Regions from separate parts of the Limosilactobacillus mucosae genome, predicted to be linked through region 2. Evidence: predicted binding sites of a transcription regulator. Region 2 holds the regulator's gene; each other region holds the start of a gene.
The links. Region 2 encodes LexA, which represses DNA repair genes until DNA is damaged. Its sites were predicted from a motif close to CNAACANNTGTTNG; they were not measured.
Positions count from the first base shown of each region.

Region 1 (6,099 bases), 360 kb from region 2:
CATAGCGCCGCTGCCCCTCTGCATACAGGGTATCAAAGGCCAGCGAGCTTTTTCCAGATCCGGAAAGCCCGGTAATTACGACCAGCTTATTTTTAGGAATCGTCACGTCAATGTTTTTTAGGTTGTGGGCACGTGCGCCATGCACCACAATTTTATCGTTGGCCATTGCCAAATCCCCCTAGCTTCATTGTTTAGCTTGTTTGGTTTTTTTATTCTTGACTGCCGCATTAAGCTCCATAATTGTGTCGCGCAGCGTGGCGGCCTGTTCAAAGTCAAGTCGTTTAGCGGCTGAACGCATCTGCTCAGTCAGCTCAGCCAGCAGATTCTGCTGCTCGTCTTTTGCCAAAGCCTTGAAATCTTTAACCGTAAACTCAGTATCATGCTCGATCTCACCAGCATCCTCAGCCGGCTTAACTGCAGTAATTGCTTCTTGAATCGGCTTGATTATAGTCTTAGGTACGATATGGTGGGCTTGATTATAGGCTTCTTGAATCTCACGCCGCCGTTTCGTCTCATCAATAGCGGCCTGCATCGAGGCAGTAATCGTATCGGCATACATGATGACCTGACCGTTGGCATTACGGGCAGCCCGCCCAATGGTTTGAATCAAGGAGCGTTCATTACGCAAGAAGCCTTCCTTATCCGCATCCAAAATTGCGACCAGCGAAACTTCCGGAATGTCCAGACCTTCCCGCAGCAGGTTGATTCCGACCAACACATCGAATTTGCCCAACCGAAGTTCACGAATGATCTGCGTTCTTTCCAAGGTCTTGATGTCACTATGCAGATACTTGACTTTTAAGCCGAGATCTTTTAGATAATCCGTTAAGTCTTCTGACATTTTCTTGGTCAGAGTAGTAATCAAGACCCGCTCATTTTTTTCGATCCGCTGATTGATTTCGCCAACCAAATCATCAATCTGTCCCATAACCGGGCGAACCTCAACTTTAGGATCCAAAAGTCCAGTTGGCCGAATGATCTGCTGAACAACGTGATCAGTCTGTTCCTGCTCATATGGTCCAGGCGTGGCTGACATGTAGATAACCTGATTGACCCGTTCCTCAAACTCGCTCAGCTTAAGCGGCCGGTTGTCCAATGCACTCGGCAGTCGGAACCCATAGTCGATCAGCTGCTGCTTGCGGGCCCGATCGCCATTATACATCCCCCGCACCTGTGGCATGGTCTGGTGTGATTCGTCAACGACCAGCAGAAAATCCTTAGGGAAGAAATCCAAAAGCGTAAACGGCGGCTCGCCTGGCTTGCGGCCGTCCATGTAACGCGAGTAGTTTTCAATGCCGTTGGTGTAGCCCATTTCACGCATCATTTCAATGTCATAGGTCGTTCGCTGCTGAATTCGCTCGGCTTCCAGCGGTTTTCCTTCCTGGGTAAACTTTGCGACCTGTTCTTTCATTTCAGCCTCGATTTGCGGCAAAGCGGTATCCATAATGTCATCACTGGTTAAAAAGTGTGTAGCTGGGAAGATTGAGACCTGTTCACGATCGCCGATAATCTCGCCAGTCAAGGCATCAACCTCACGAATCCGGTCAATCTCATCGCCAAAAAACTCGACGCGCAGTGCCCGCTCATCGCGTGAAGCCGGGAAAATCTCAACGACATCGCCATGCACGCGAAAACGGCCCCGCTGAAAATCAATATCATTGCGATCAAACTGAATCTCGACCAGATCTCTTAACAGCTGATTACGCTCAATTTCTTGGCCGACATGCAGCGACAGAACGTGATCGCGATATTCGCGCGGATCACCCAAGCCAAAGATACTAGAAACCGAGGCAACGACAATTACGTCATTGCGTTCCAAAAGCGCACTGGTTGCCGCGTGTCGCAGCTTGTCGATCTCATCGTTGATTGAGGCATCCTTTTCAATATAAGTATCACTGGATGGTACATAGGCTTCGGGCTGATAGTAGTCGTAATATGAAACGAAATACTCAACTGCATTATTAGGGAAAAATTTTTTCATTTCACCATACAACTGACCAGCCAGCGTTTTGTTATGCGACAAAATCAGCGTCGGCTTATTGGCTTTGGCAATAACGTTTGAAATCGTAAACGTCTTGCCTGTTCCCGTGGCTCCCAGCAAAATCTGAGCGTGCTCGCCTTTTTTTAGCCCTTGCGTCAGTTGCGCGATGGCTTCGGGCTGATCGCCGGTTGGCTGGTAGTCAGAAATCAATTCAAATGGTCGATCTGGCTGACGATAAATCAAAATTTTTCCCCCTTGCAGACGGTTGATGGCTGTTACCTTAATAAAATCGGTACAAGTCTATCACACGAACGTTTATTCGTCTAATGATTTGCACTATCATTTTCAGATCATTTCAAAATAAAAAGCTGCCTTTGTTCTGGCAGCTTATCTTGCTTAGTTTGACTGGCGTCCAGCACGTTCTTCCATATCTGGCGCCACGCGTGCGATATAGTCTGGTAATTTCTCCAGAGTTGGCAAAGCCTTGTTATGCTTGTACATCCGCGAGTTGGCCATCGCCTGACGATTGATCCAGACATTATGCCAAGAACGATCCGCAGCTGGCTTAATGTCTTGCCAATAGTCGCTGCCAATGTGAGCATGCGCTTGATGGTCAAAATCAAGTTTTTCAGCAACTCGCTCAAACAAGGCAGCTTGCGGCTGGTAGGACTGTGCCTGTTCAGCCGTTAAAATACCATCCAGCCATTCATCAAGCGCCTGCAGCTGAGCCTGCGCAATATCATTGTCAGTGTTGGCAACTGCATATAGCTTATTGTGGCGCTTGAGCAGCGGCAGCGCTTTTAACGCATCATCAAATGGCGATAGTTCTTTTTGGGCAGCCAGCAGTTCTTCATAGTGACGAGCAAACCAACCCCGATCATTAAACTGAACATCCATCAGCATCAAAGTCTGTTTTAAAATCGTCTTGGCATCTTGATAGGCCTGGCCATACTGCAGACGGGCCTGATAAAAACGATAGGCAAAAGCCACCTGTTCTGCATCCAGTTTTGGTTCTTCAGCAAGTGCTTTTAATTTTTCAAAAAATGGCGTTTCATCCAATAGCGTGCCATTGACGGCAAAAGTCAAAATCATTGGCAAAGGGCTCCTTTTTAAATTATTCTTTCATCCAGTATAGCGCACTTTCAATCATCGTGACGCTGTTCAACGGCTAATTTACCCATTAGATAAAACTGCAGTCCGGTAGCTGCTAAATAGATCAGCAGCATAACCGCCATCCAGCCCATATGCTTGCCGGCCAGACAAAAACCGCCGACAAACATGGCAAAATTAGCCAGCCCTGATAATAAGATCTGGCCATCAATCCGACGACGCGTTGGCTTATCCATTCCAATTCCTCCTTGAGGTAGCGTTTTCTTAAATTATAGGTGATTGACGCGCAAATTGCATTTATTTGTCAAACCGCGAAAAACGTGAAAGAATTAGTTATCTTATCAGTCTATCGGAAAGGATGTTTGGCATGTTTGTTACGCCAGCTATGTGTAAAGGACTAGAACGTGAATATCTTACCTATCGCTTCAATCAGCATACCAATTATCTGACGGGATTTTTTCGCTCACCGCTTTTAGAACCGGGGCGGACCGAATTTATTTTTCGCCCCACTAAAGCAACGATTACTGCCTATGATCGTGCGCGGCTGGAATTGAATGAGCGTTCCCGATTGGCACAGCAAAAAGCCGGCATTCCCGAAAATCTTCAGCAGCTGGCATTTTCCCAAAGCTTTAGCCAGGATTTCAATGAAAACGACTATCGCTACTCAACGGTTCAGGCCACGCGCTGGATGGAGGAGCTGACTGGTCAGCCGATTCATATCTGGCGAGTCAGTGCCCAGCTGCTGGATCATGTAGGCACGACTTCATTGGATCATGCCCTGCTGTGCTTTTTTGGCACCGATCCAATGCATCATGACTACCAGATGTTTACTGCTGGTTTTGCACCACTGTACCACTTAGCACATTCAATGGAGACGGCTTTCAACTTTTCTGCCAACGATCTTTTTTCAACCAACTACCATCAGTTTGATCAATGGGTCTTTACTCTGTTCCATGCCTTGGCGCTGGAAATGACCGAACAGCCCGATCAAGGCGAGGCAGCTGCCAGTGATACCTTGTTTTTACAGCCAGATCGCCATTTTGAACGGTGGACGCTTCAAGACGACTTTCCGACCCGTGCCGACTATTGGAATCTGCACGGCCGAGTTATCATGGCAATGTCGCTGGATGCTGATCTAGCCGGCGAAGATCCAGATTAGAAAGGATGGCGCGTATGATTCCAGATGAATTGTTTGAACAGCTGTTGCAGGAATTCTCCAGCGATCCAGTTCATGACTACATTTTAAAAACTTTTTCATCTTCACAGCTCAAACCAGGCGAGACCGAATTTTTTTACTCACCCCTGGGACTTGATACCTTCACTGCTTTTGACGAACAGCGCAGTCGCATTGCGGCTCAAAGGATTCATCATTCGATCCCTTCATTTACCGAAGAATTCATGACTGATCCTAAAAGATTCGCTGGCTCAACCAGATTTGCCAATCAATTGCTGACCAGCTATGCCAATTCGACGCGTGATCGGTCTGATCAAACCGCAGTTCAGACAAAAGCAGTCGTGGCCGCGCTGCTTGACGTTATTGGCACTCAGCAGCCCTGGCAGACGCTGCAGCTTTATTATGGTCAATCACATGACGAGCAGGACTATTTTCTGCTGCAGACGGGAATCGTTCCATTGATTGCCCTGGCTCGCGATCTGGCGCATAATCATGAAATTCTGAACCAAGACGCTGATCTGGCTCATATCAATGACGTCCAGAACTTCGCCGCTGCCCTAAACGATATCGCATTTGCCCTGGCTCATCGCTGGTTTAGCGAGATCGTTTCATCATCGCCAGTTATAACAAGTTTGCAGGCAGCCTGGCCTTATCTGCTGATCCCAGCTCAAAAAAGTCTTTTTAATGCGTTGTTATCCGTAGATTCATTCAGCTCTTTAACGACCAGTCAGCGACACGTCCAATTGCTGGTACCATTCAGATTAATCCACTAAAAAAGATTCTGCCTGCTCAGCAGAATCTTTTTTGATCAGCGCTGAATTATCTGCGTAGTAATCACAGCCAATTGGGTTTGGCTTTGTGTCCCGGCATTGTCTTTTAAAAGCTCTGGCAGAATCTTTTTTAAGAAGTACTTTACGCTGGCCATCTCATGGAACTCCATGATCGACTCCAGACTAGAGCGATAGATATCCATGTAGACCGGCTCAGGATTGCCCTTTTGAATCTCGCCAAACGATTCATACATCAGATCAATCTTGTCGGCTACCGACAGAATCCGCCCTTCCAAGCTGTCATCCTTGCCTTCACTGAACCGACGACGATAAGCCTGGCGAAACTCTGGCGGAATCTCGGTTTCGATAAAGTTGTCCGTCAAAGAGTCGTCAACCTTGGCCAGCATTTCGCGCAGCTCAGGCGTGGCATACTTCACTGGCGTCTTGATGTCGCCGATAAAACGTTCCGTATAATCATGGTTCAAGGCCTTTTCATAAAGCGAGCGCCAATCAACCTCATTGCCGGATTGTTCTTCAATATCGCCCAGCATCTGTGCTGCCTGCGTAACCTTAAATGAATGCGCTGCTACGTTATGCTGCTCAAACTTAAAGTATCCCGGCGCACGATTGATCATCTCAAGATCGCTTAAACTTTTTAAATACTCGTGCATTCCCATCTGATCACCTGCTTTCATATTAATAGAAAAAACGGCTTGTGGTTTCCCGCAAGTCGTTTTCAGCTTAGCTAGGCTTCAGCAAATTCTTGCAGTGCCTTTTCAAAGTCAGCCAGTTTCTGCTTGGCGCCCGCCAGCGTATCAGCACTCGTACCAATGTAGTACTTGAGTTTTGGTTCCGTACCAGAAGGACGAATGGCAATCCAGGTACCATCAGCCAAAACGTAGCGCAATACGTTCGATTCAGGAATTCCCAGCTCTTCAACCGTACCGTCAGCCAGCGTCTTGGTATTGTTGGAAAAGTCTTCCGTTACTACAACCTGTTGACCAGCAAAATGCGTTGGCGCTTCTTCACGGAACTTCTTCATCAGATTCTTGATCTTGGCTGGA
Region 1 covers NZ_CP058954.1:348,504-354,602, reverse strand. Annotated here, with positions in the region: gene uvrA (excinuclease ABC subunit UvrA) at 1-166, opposite strand, end outside; gene uvrB (excinuclease ABC subunit UvrB) at 185-2,224, opposite strand; gene H0G69_RS01600 (HAD family hydrolase) at 2,378-3,073, opposite strand; gene H0G69_RS01595 (hypothetical protein) at 3,124-3,327, opposite strand; gene H0G69_RS01590 (hypothetical protein) at 3,459-4,250, shown strand; gene H0G69_RS01585 (hypothetical protein) at 4,265-5,038, shown strand; gene H0G69_RS01580 (HD domain-containing protein) at 5,074-5,712, opposite strand; gene H0G69_RS01575 (phospho-sugar mutase) at 5,781-6,099, opposite strand, start outside.
Region 1: the regulator LexA is predicted to act here: its motif matches at 2,290-2,303, upstream of uvrB (excinuclease ABC subunit UvrB).

Region 2 (6,099 bases):
CCGCTATCAAGCGCTTCAATCAGATCCTGCTCATCGATTAAAGAACCGCGCGACATATTAATGATCAAAACACCCTTTTGCATTTTGGCAAAGGCATCCCGATTGAGCATGTGGTAAGTTGATTTAACGGCTGGCACGTGCAAAGAGATCACCGTCGACTCTTTATACAGCTCATCTAAAGAATCAGTAAACACGCCAGCCTTAACCAGATCTGGCTTAGGACGATGATTGTAGACCATCACGCGGGCACCAAAGCCCCGGCAGATATGCGCCATAACTCGGCCAATATGACCCGCGCCAACAATGCCGACCGTCTGTTGATTGAGCTCGCTGGCAATGTTTGGCGCCCAACGATAGTCGCGCTTGGCAAACTTATTCTGAAATTCCTTAGTTCGCCGCAATAGGTTCAGCAGCTGCGTGACGCCAAATTCAGCAATGGCAGCTGGCGAGTAGACCGGCACGTTGGTAATCTTAAAACCATACTTGACTGCCGCTTCAGCATCGATGTTGTCAACGCCAACGTTACGCAAAGAAAGGTTGTGAATGTTCATCTCATGCAGCTGTTTTAAAAGGTCAGCCGAGTAGCTTTTCTGCTGGTAGGCAACCACACCATCGCAGCCCGCGGCCAATTCAGCCGACTCAACGTCCAGCGGCTTGTCCGTACAGATCAGCTCAACGTCTGGATTGGCCCATTGCCAGTTTTTAACATAAGGACGTTCATCTTCACGAATCCCGTACGCAATAATCTTCATATCTCAAATTCCTCCACTACATAAACAAATCTTTATCTCCAAAAAAGATTATACAGACAGATTTAATTGAATGGAAGAATCTTTAATCAAATTTTAATATTATGTGCTCGCAAGTAAGCAATTTTCTTAGCGCGCGACTGATGTTTAAAATGCCATTCCGCACTCAGCGCATCATGCTGATTATCGAACTCCTCATAGTACAAAAGCTTGAGTGGATGGCGTTTCTGCGGTCGGGTATACTTGGCTCCCTTGCCAGATTGATGCATCGCAAACCGGCGCCAGACATCCGTAGAGTAGCCGCCATAAAGCGTGTGATCCGCGCAATAGAGCACGTAAAAATAATAATGCTGCTCAGATATTTGAGCCATTAAGCATCGCCTGCACTTCCGGACCATACTTACCATCTTCGCCCGCCACGATCAACGGCGGCATAATCCGCGTCCCATTCGGCTTGCCGTCTTTAATTGCCTCAATCAGCACCATATTGGCCTCCATGCCTGGTTTGGGATATACGAACTTGATCCGCTTGGGTGCCAATCGATGAGCCGTCATTGTCGCTAAGATTTCCGGCAGGCGGTCCGGTCGATGAACCAGATAGCCGCGTCCATTCATCTTCAAAAGGCCGCTCATCCGATCGCAGACCATTGCCAGATCAATCGTCAATTCATGACGGGCAATGGCCAGATAGCGATTTGGATTTTTTTGACTGGCCGGCGCGTTCTTAAAATAAGGCGGATTGCACACGACCACATCGGCTCGGTCCTTGGCTACGTATCGGTAGACGTTGGCAACATCATCATTGATCACTTCATAGCGGGCTGTCAGATCATTTAAGGCTACTGATCGCCGAGCCATGTCAGCCAGCCGTTCCTGCAGCTCGATTTCATAAAAATGTCCCCCCAGCTTATGGTGCAAAAACAAACCGATTGCGCCATTCCCGGCACACAGATCCACGATTTTGATTTTTTGACGCTGATTTGGCCGCACAAAATCTGCCAGCAAGACGGCATCTAATGAAAAAGCAAAAACTTCACTGGATTGAATGATTTGTACTCCTTGCGCGCTGAGCTGATCAATGCGCTCGTTTGGTTTAAGCTGAACGGTTGTCATATTTTTCCTCACTTGGTTGCTAATAATTTACTGTAGCTGTATATGTTTGCTTGCATGTTTGAGTATGGTTCGTCATACTAAATATATAAAATTACTTTAAAAATTGGGAGTTGTTTAAATGCTCTATGATTTCTTGGTTCATCTGGTCAATCCGCTGTTAACGCTGTTTAACGGTCGGCCTCAGATTGAACATAAAGATCGCCTTCCCGAGGGCAACTACATTATCGTCGCACCACATCGTACCTGGTTGGATCCGGTATTGTTAGCACTGGCAGTCTATCCTAAGAAATTTACGTTCATGGCTAAAGAAGAGCTGTTCAAAGGGCGGTTTGCCAACTGGTTTCTGCGCAAGCTGGGGGCTTTTCCCGTCAACCGCAAAAATCCCGGCCCTTCTGCTATTAAAACACCGGTCAAACTGCTTAAAAATGGTGATCGCTCAACTATCATCTTTCCGACCGGCTCGCGTTATTCCAGCAAGATCAAAGGCGGCGCGCTGATCATCGCCAAAATGGCCAACGTGCCGCTGGTGCCAGCCGTCTACCAAGGGCCATTGAAACTAAGCAGCATCTTCAAGCGACAAAAACGCAAGATCAATTTCGGCGAGCCAATCTACATTGACCGTAAAATGCGCCTGACTGATGAAAATCAGCAGGAATTGGAACGACAGATGCAGATGGCATTCGATCAGCTGGACAACGAGCTTGATCCCAATTATCACTACTACATGCCCGAAAAACCAAAAGACGACGATTTTTAATCGGGCTTATCAATTTTAAATTAAGTCTTGACTTTAGCCTGACAGCTGGCCACTAAAAATCAGTCAGACTGACCAGGATTTTCGTCAATATTAATCAAAAAGGATCGATGCAGTGCACCGGTCCTTTTTAATTGCTATTTGCCTGCCTTGCGCGCTTGAGCCTTCATCGCTTGCATCATTTGGTGCAGTTTGCGATCTGAAGGTTTTTGGCCCATTTGCATCATCATCGTCCGCAGCATATCTTCAGAAATCGGCGGATTGTTACGCAGGTAGTTTTCCATGTATTTCCGAGCACCAAAGAAGCCAACCAAAAGGCCAACCAGCAGTGCCAGGATGATCAACATGATACTAAGCCCAGTACTCATGGATGTTTCCCCCTTATTTTAGATAACGATACTAATGTTACACGATATCGGCGTCAAATAAAAGACGCATTCGATGAATTAATCATTGAATTAGTCGTCACGCAGCCCTTTTTTGCGTTGAATCTGCCGAACTTTTTCCGGTGTAACCTCTTTGCCATCCTTATCAAAGATCCGCATCATCTCAATATTTGAGCGAAAAGCCTCTCGGAAATTCTTGAGATATTGATCGCGCAGCTGTTTGCGTTCAGCTTTTTCGGCCGCGGTCAGTCCTTCCGCTTTGTTTTTGTGTGCCAGCTCATTGATTCGTTTGAGCAGCTTTTCTTGTGCTTGTGAATCAGCCATAATTTTCTTCCCCTCTGCCTTAAACAGCGATTTTTACGTTACTTAGTGTAGCGAACGCCGCATTATTTAGCAAGCAATCCGCGCCGTTAAGTTTCAACGAACGTATGTTTGAAAATATTTGGCAAGTATGATATAATTGCTCCAAATCTGAAAATGAGGTGGCAACATGGTAAAAACAGCAGCCAGCAAGCAAATGGCCGTTCTCAGCTACATTCATCAACAGGTCGCCACTCACGGCTATCCGCCAACTGTTCGCGAAATCTGTAAAGCTGTCGGCCTTTCATCTACGTCTACCGTTCACGGGCATATCAATCGGCTTATCAAGAAGGGGTACCTGCAAAAGGATCCTTCCAAGCCGCGTGCCCTAGAGATTACGCCCGCCGGCATGGATGTCTTGGGAATTGCGCCAAAGCAGGAAAAAATTCCATTGTTAGGAATCGTTGCTGCCGGTGAGCCGATTCTCGCTGTCGAAGATGCAACCGATTATTTCCCGATCCCGCCTTCGATTCCGGACCATAACGATCTGTTTATGCTGCAGATTCAAGGTAATTCCATGGTCAACATGGGGATCTTAAACGGCGACAAGGTTATCGTTCGTAAACAGGATACCGCTAAAAATGGCGATATCGTAATTGCCATGAATGATGACAATGAGGCTACCTGCAAGCGTTTCTTCAAGGAAAACGGTCATTATCGCCTGCAGCCAGAAAACGATACAATGGCCCCAATCATCCTGGACCGGGTAACCATTTTAGGCAAAGTCGTTGGTCTTTTCCGCGATAGCATCTATTAAAAAAAGAGATGGGAGTTTTCCCATCTCTTTTTTAATCTTTATTATCAGCATTAGACTTTTGACTGCTGGCAGTTACTGCATCAGTAGTTTCAAGGGGATGCCCCAGCTGTTTTAAAATCATTTGCCAATCATGATCCGGATTTTTCACCTTACATGAAACCTCATCCAGATCCACGCGCCAGACATGAACCGGATCAACCATTGCTGCAGTCAGCGGATGCGGCATTCTGGCCACATAATGATGCATCATCACGGTTAAGGCATGCACCTTGTCAGCCGCATCAGTCAGCTCTTTAACCGTTCCTTTGCCAATCAAGCTGCGAAACCGGGCGCTAAATGCACTGTCTTGCGGCGCGGGAAGCAGTTGATAGTCGCTTTCCATCTCAACACCAATATGCGAATTAGCCTGCATCAAACGAGCGCGCTGACCGGCCGCATTCCCATGAAAGTAAAGATGAAAATGTTGCTGCTCATCCAATTCATAGCCAAAGTGGACCGGAACGACATACACCGATTCGTCATCCTGTACGCCGAGCCGCGCAATATCGCAATGCGCCATCACCCATTCAACCGTCATCGGATCAAAATAGATATCATTTCTCATCAAAAAGCGCCTCTTTTATAATCGTTTTTTAATAAATTATAAAAAAGGCAATGACGAATTGCAATCTCAGTCAGCTTGAAAATTTTACAGCTGCTGCTTATCAACGTATTGGCGCTGATGATTCTTTTGACCGGCTAAGACGAAACGAGCCGGATCCGCACTGATGTCGTACTCAACATCTGCTTTATTCATTCCTAACTGGTCATTGAACTGCTGCTCATAGGCCGCAATCGAAATCAGCTGGCGTTCACTGAGATCTCCAGCCACGTTGCTCAGCTGTTCTTGATAGCCAGGCTGCAGAATCCCGCTGTAAAACTCGCCTTCCGCACCGGATCCATAGCTAAACAGGCCGACGCGCTCACCTGCCTTTAGATCAGGGTCGTTTTGCAAAAGCGACATCAAGCTTAAATAAAGCGAACCGGTATAGAGATTGCCGACCCGGCGGCTGTAGTTTTGGCTGGCCAGCAGTGCCTTGCGCAGACGCCAGGCCGTTTGATCATCCCGTTCACCCAAGACAGCTTCCAAAGCTTTTTTGCCCATTTTAGTGAATGGCAGATGAAAAGCGATTGCCGCAAAATCATCCAGCTTGCGATCCGTTAATTTTTCATAGCGACTCAGCGTATGCTTGAAAAAGTCAATGTAGACGTTGGTCGAATACTTGCCATCGACCATGGCTTCAGTAGCATAAAGCGGCCGCCAAAAGTCCATCACGTCTTGCGAATAAGCAACGCTAGTCCGTTCAATTGCCAGGATCCTCGGTGCAGCCGTAATCAGCATGGCAACCGCTCCAGCACCCTGCGTAACCTCGCCAGCCGTCTTTAAGCCATAACGCGCCACGTCAGCTGCAATTACCAAAACCGCCTTTTCTGGCTCCAATACCACCTGTCCTCTGGCAAATTGAATCGCAGCCGTTGCTGAATAGCAGGCTTCCTTAACTTCAACGGTCCTTACGTAGTCATCCAGATTCAGCAGCCGCTTAACATAGATTGCGCTGGCTTTAGAATTGTCGATTCCTGATTCGGTAGCAACGATCACCGTGGCAATGCGCTCTCGATCACGTTCATTCAGCATTTTGTCGGCAGCAGCAGCTCCCATTGTCACGATATCCTGCGTAGGCGGTAAAACTGCCTGCTCGCTTTGACCAATCCCAATTAGATATTTATTGGGATCGACACCGCGCACTTTAGCCAGTTCAGTCAAATCAATATATTCCGACGTTGTCGCAAACGCCATCTTATCAATTCCGATCTTCATCTGCACTCACCTAGTCTACATCGGCAATCGGATTTTCTTTAGTCAAGTAGTGTGGTGCGCTCGGCTTTTGACCAAAGTAGTGTTCAATCAGCTTTTGCAGCTCATCCATCGCCTCATGCGTC
Region 2 covers NZ_CP058954.1:710,191-716,289, reverse strand. Annotated here, with positions in the region: gene H0G69_RS03495 (D-2-hydroxyacid dehydrogenase) at 1-752, opposite strand, end outside; gene H0G69_RS03490 (GIY-YIG nuclease family protein) at 839-1,120, opposite strand; gene H0G69_RS03485 (tRNA1(Val) (adenine(37)-N6)-methyltransferase) at 1,104-1,862, opposite strand; gene H0G69_RS03480 (lysophospholipid acyltransferase family protein) at 1,981-2,619, shown strand; gene H0G69_RS03475 (YneF family protein) at 2,754-2,984, opposite strand; gene H0G69_RS03470 (DUF896 domain-containing protein) at 3,075-3,326, opposite strand; gene lexA (transcriptional repressor LexA) at 3,493-4,119, shown strand; gene H0G69_RS03460 (pyridoxamine 5'-phosphate oxidase family protein) at 4,151-4,723, opposite strand; gene H0G69_RS03455 (hydroxymethylglutaryl-CoA synthase) at 4,808-5,977, opposite strand; gene H0G69_RS03450 (B3/B4 domain-containing protein) at 5,988-6,099, opposite strand, start outside.

Region 3 (6,099 bases), on a different replicon from region 2:
GCTGAGCTGCAGCAGAAACTGGCCATGGTCGATAAACAGGCAGCCTAAACATCCCCTTCCTGGCTATGTCTAATCATTGGAAATTCTGGTACTAAATAGTTGTATACAATAATGCAGTTATTTATCTGATACGGTTAATTACATGACACAATAAATAATGCGATACAACAATTGAAAAGTTGCGAAGAATTCAGTAACAGCGCTGTTTTAGGCTCGAGAAAAGCTTGAAGCAGCGCTATTTTCTTTGAACAATTTGTAGTCGATAAAAGCAAGAGTACCTTACGCAAAACACGGACTGAGCAATGATTAAACAATTTGTAAACGTATATATTGAATTTTTTAATGTCTTAAATGATTTCGTTCATCAAAAAAATGGCCCACGTCGAAATGACATGGACCGTAAATTAATATAAACAGGTGTGCATTATTTGGCACAGACGCTATTATATCACGATTTTAGCGCGGATCTTGTTGAAAAAGCTATTCTTGATGTTCAGCATCCTGTTCCTTATCGATTTCCTTTTTCAGTGCGGCGGTATGTTCCGAAAGCAGGAAACCGCCCCATTTCATCTTGCCGCGATCGTGATAGTAGTATTTGAAAAACTGCGTGGCCACCTTGTCAGCCTCTTGATCATCATAAAACTGCATTCTCATCGAAATTTCCTCCTCATTTCGCGGAGCTGGTCATCAGGAAAGTTTAGGTAGTTGAGCGTGAAATGATATGCTTGGCGAACCTCAGTTATAATATCAAGCAACTCAGAATAATCACAATCAGCCAGTCGAGCAATGGGGATGGACCGGCTGTAGGCGTTGCGTGGCTGAATGTTGAAAAAAAGATTATAGCCATGCTCCGGCTCATAGTAGACTACGGAGACCCAGTACCTAGTGCGCCAGCGATTGGTAAAGCAGCGCTTGATTCGCTCACAGATCCTTTCGCTTTCGGTTTCTTTATTCCAAGCTTTGTCCACCCACCGGCATGACCTCCTACCAACTGACTTCTTTCGATAAACGTGCCACCCTTCTCCAAGCTGGACGCCCGCATGATTGACGTCTTGCCAAAGCGTTTGCGGATGGCGTCAACGGTATCTTCCAGCTTAACCATGTCGTACTTGGGCGAATTGAACAGATCGAGCTGCTCGCCATAGCGGTCGGCCAAGCGAGTTGCGGCCACGCTGATGCGGCGAACCGGCGATACTCCATCCCAATATGTATAGAACAGATAAAGCAGCTGCTCGTTGATGAGATTCGAATCGACCGTTGAATCGGAAAGCTTCAGCGAATGGGCAAAGCCGGTTTCTTCCGTTGGCGTGCTCAGCGAATAGCCGATTGAAAGATACACGCCCCCTGCCTGCTTGTCATGCGCCCGGAGCCGAGAAGCTACCTGTGAGCCGATTTCTCGAATGACGACCTCAATCTCCTCGGCTCTCGTATAATCGCGCGGCAGGACCTGTGAGTTGCCCAGGCTCTTGTCTTTTGGCAGGACTTCCTCAGCCAGGTCGGTGCGGTCGATTCCCCAGGCAGAGGCATACAGCTGCGCGCCGATAACGCCCATCTTTTCCTTGAGAATGAACGGGTCGGCATGAGCCAGCTCAGTCATGGAATGAATTCCCAGTCCGGCAAGACGTTTGGCAGTTCGCTCGTTGATGCCCCAGACGTCAGTGATCTCAGGGATGGACCAGATCTTTTCTTTGACCGTGTCATAGGTGATCTCGCCAATGAAGCGCGGATCATGCTTGGCATAGACGTCCAACGCAATCTTGGCCTGCAGCGGATTCTCGCCCACGCCTACCGTGGTAACCAGCTTCAGGCGGTCATGAACGGTCTTTTGGATCTTTTTAACGACCGCAATTGGATCATCCCCGAACAATTTCCAGGAATGAGTGATGTCCAGAATCGACTCGTCAATCGAATACGGCAGCAGGTCCTCATCGGCCACGAACTCGCGATAGATGTTGTTGACCTCAATGTTCTTTTCGATGTACGTATTCATCCGTGGCGGCACCACAATCAAATGGTTGTTGCGCGGCAGATCACGCTGACGATTGACGTTGGAGATGCCATAAAGCTTTTTGGCCATTGGGGATGATGCCAGCACCAGCCCGCCATTGGTATTTTCGGCTTCCGACATAACTACGAGCGGCGTGGTGAGCGGATCCAGCCCGCGCATCGTGCACTCAACCGTGGCATAGAATGATTTATTGTCGATGACCAGGAAAATCCCCCGCGGCTCTTCTGAACTGTCCATCTTGCTGCCCTCCTCGAACTTCTGTTTGCATTCTATTATAATATGCGAATGAGTGTTCGTAAAGATAGAAATTAAAGTGGTCATATTTAACTACTGGAGAATGAAATCAATTTGATAATCGTTTATACTTTGATACGATTTTTAAAAGAGTGTCCACAACAATGGACATTAATTTATTTTTAGCGCTTACATTGACTGATATAGTTTAGATAAGGAGGGAGGAAGATGAGTGGAAATCGTGACAAAATAATAAAGATTCTGTCGAAAAGCGATCGTTTTGTCACAGCCGATGAGTTGGCAAAGTCTATTGGCATCTCGACAAAGACGATTTATCGAGCCGTCAATGGGATCAATGACCACTATGACGAACCAATCATTGTCTCCGAGCGTGGCAAAGGGTTGAAGTTGAATTACGATCGGTATCTCGAATTGACGAAGCAGACTGGTTCTGAAAACGACAAGCTGGACAGTACGCCATTGGAGCGACGGAACCAGATTCTTACCAAGCTGCTGTTCAACGCGCCTTTGGCCAATCGAGTGTCAGAGATGTATGAGGACTTCTTCGTAAGCATTGAGCTGATTCATCAAGATTTGACGATTATCAGCAAGCAGCTTCAAAAATATGATCTCAGCTTAAAGCGGGATGGCAGCTTTGTTTCGGTAGTTGGTGATGAGCGGAACATCCGGCGAGCCATCAACGCAGTCTTGATGCAGAGCAATGCCATGAACCAAGAGAGCATCAACGATTTCGTCAGTGAGTTTCATGATCTGAGCCGCTTTGACAATCAATTCATAACCACGCAGTTGGAATTGATTCAGCGCCTGCTTAATACAACGATCCCCTATCCTTATAACGTAAACATCTTTTCCCATCTCTACATTCTTATGAAGAGAATTCGTCAAGGAAAGATGATCGACTCTAAGGACGGGCAGATCAAAAACAAGCGATATGAGAAGATCATTCAGGCCAATCCAAAATTCTATAAGGTAAGCAATGACGTGATCAAGAACGTGGCCGATTATCTTAACTGCGATATACCAGCCATTGAAAGCTATTATTTATTGGAATATCTGATTTCGATGCGTTACAACAACAATTACGTATACGACAAAAAGACTTCATCTGAATCGATGGAGCTGGCTGAATTCTATATCAAGCAGTTTGGATTGAATCCAGGGTCATCGCGCGTTATCTCGCTTCAGAATGATCTGGTCAGTCATATTCGGCCCATGATCAACCGTCTGAACAATCATATCGTAGTTGCCAATAAGGTACTTGCTGATATCAAGCTAGAATACGGTCAGCTTTTTAAGAAAGTCGCGGCAATTACCAAAAAGGCGGAAAACGAATTACAGCTGCCTTGGAAGATCAATGATGATGAGATTGGATTCCTTACGCTTTACTTTGCTAAATATATTGAAGAATCAAGCCTGCCAAAGCGAGTACTGATCATGTGCGCCAGCGGGATTGGAACTTCAAAACTCCTGTACGTAAAGATTCATAAGGCATTTCCGGATCTGAATATCGTGGGAGTCACTTCAAAGACCGACTACGTTGAGAATCCCGACAAGTACGATGACGTTGACGTGATTGTCTCAACAGTACCGGTCGTGCCGCGAAAGGACGCTAAGGTGATCCTTTCAAGCGCAATGTTTAACGAACAGGATAGGAATCGATTGAGCAGGTTATTGAATGATGAAGACTAAGCTAATTCTGGACAAAAACGTAATCGTGCCTAACCGCGATAAATGGCTTAAACACGTTGCGGGCATCATCCCCGATTTCTCGAATGATCCAACGCTGCTCATTCAGACGTTAAGAGAGCGAGAAGAAATCGGGAGCACAAGGCTTGCGGAAAAGTTGGTAATGCCGCATGTCGTAATGCCTGGAATTGCCGATAGCTATATCATCGTTAGCCAATTGGGATCCCCAGTTGAATGGTTTGATAATCATTCAGTGGATACCGGAACGTTTCTGGTCGTAAAAGGCAACGATGAAGCGATAAGTAATTTTGTGGTTCATATGGCAGATGATTCTTTTGTAGAACGGCTGTGTGAACGAGGCATAGAGAAGAAAACTATTGAAAGTCTTTTAGAAGAATAGAGGGAAACGCATGTTGTTTGATAAAGAGGTTATTTTATTTAACCAAGATGCTTCTGACAACGTAAGCGCCTTAACTCGGCTGGCTGACAGTATGTATGCCAAAGGAGTAGTAACCAGCGAGTACAGGGATGCCTTACTGAAGCGTGAAGAAAGTTTTCCCACCGGACTGATGACTCAAACGATTGGGGTTGCGATTCCTCATACGGATCCAGATAAGGTGATTGAGCCGCAGATTGGATTCATGAGTCTGAAGCATCCAGTGACTTTTCATCAAATGGGCGATAATGCCGAGATTCAAGTAAAACTGATCTTCATGCTTGCACTCAAAAAGTCAGACGACCAATTGAGCATGTTGCAGAAGCTGATGGCGCTCTTCCAAAACCAAGAAGCCATGGACGCTTTGCAAAAAATTGATCAGAAGAATGATTTTCTCGATTTGATGAAGAAGAACGAAATAATTGAATAGAGCTAAAGGGGGATAAAGATATGAGTGCTATAGCATCAGGACTCCAATGGTTCGTTAACCTTGGGGCAAGCGTTATGCTTCCAATACTGCTGTTTATCTTTGCTTTGATTTTACGGATCAAGCCAAGCAAGGCCTTCAAAGCTGGTTTGATGGTTGGGATCGGGTTTATTGGCTTGAACCTGGTCATTAGTCTGTTAACCAAGAATCTTGGCCCTGCCTCGCATGCCATGGTTAGAAACTTTGGGATGCACCTTGGCACGATTGACATTGGTTGGCCGGCTGCTTCTGCCATTGCTTACGGTACCGTTCTGGGGAGTCTGGCTATTCCGGTTGGCGTTATCACCAACGTTGTACTGCTGCTGTTGGGATTGACGCAGACGCTGGATGTTGACGTTTGGAACTACTGGCACATTGCCTTTACTGGTTCCCTCGTCTACGCGGTTTCACACAGTTTCTCGCTTGGGATTTTTACGATGATCGTTCACGTAATGGTTATCTACCTGCTTGCTGACATGTCCGCTCCATACATTCAGAAACAGTACGGTTTGGATGGTATTTCATTCCCACAAGGCGCCTCGGCACCAGGCTACGTATTGGCTCTGCCGTTGAACTGGCTGATGGACCGCATCCCTGGCATCAACAAGATCAAGCTGACGCCAAAGACGATTCAAAAGCGTATGGGAATCTTCGGCGACTCTGGCGTGATGGGTCTGCTGATTGGTATCGTAATCGGTATTTTGGCTAAGTACTCCGTTACCAAGACGTTGCAGCTTGGTGTCTCAACGGCTGCCGTTCTGGTCTTGATGCCGCGGATGGTTTCACTGCTGATGGAAGGTCTGACTCCTATTTCTGAAGGTGCCAACGAACTGGTTCAAAAGCACTTCCCAGGCCGGAACCTTTACATCGGGATGGACAGTGCGCTTGCTGTAGGTAACGAAACGGTTCTGTCCGCCTCACTGCTGCTGGTTCCAATTACGCTGCTGATTGCCGTAATCCTGCCAGGTAACCACGTGCTGCCATTTGGTGACTTGGCAACCATCCCTTACATGATTGCCATCATGGCTGCCGTATTCCGCGGCGACATTTTCCGGACGCTGGTTGGTGGGATCGTGGACATCATCTTGAGCCTGTACATTGCTTCTTGGGTTGCTCCACTGGTTACGGCTTCCGCAAAAGCTGCCAACTTCAGCCTTCAAGGCAACACCTCAATTTCCGTTCTTAGTGACGGTGGTGTCTGGACTACCTGGGTCGTCGTTGGCCTTGGCAAGATTATGACTTGGGGCG
Region 3 covers NZ_CP058955.1:24,326-30,424, reverse strand. Annotated here, with positions in the region: gene H0G69_RS10305 (hypothetical protein) at 1-48, shown strand, start outside; gene H0G69_RS10300 (hypothetical protein) at 481-654, opposite strand; gene H0G69_RS10295 (Y-family DNA polymerase) at 866-2,245, opposite strand; gene H0G69_RS10290 (BglG family transcription antiterminator) at 2,471-3,952, shown strand; gene H0G69_RS10285 (PTS sugar transporter subunit IIA) at 3,939-4,349, shown strand; gene H0G69_RS10280 (PTS sugar transporter subunit IIA) at 4,360-4,815, shown strand; gene H0G69_RS10275 (PTS galactitol transporter subunit IIC) at 4,836-6,099, shown strand, end outside.
Region 3: the regulator LexA is predicted to act here: its motif matches at 2,260-2,273, upstream of H0G69_RS10295 (Y-family DNA polymerase).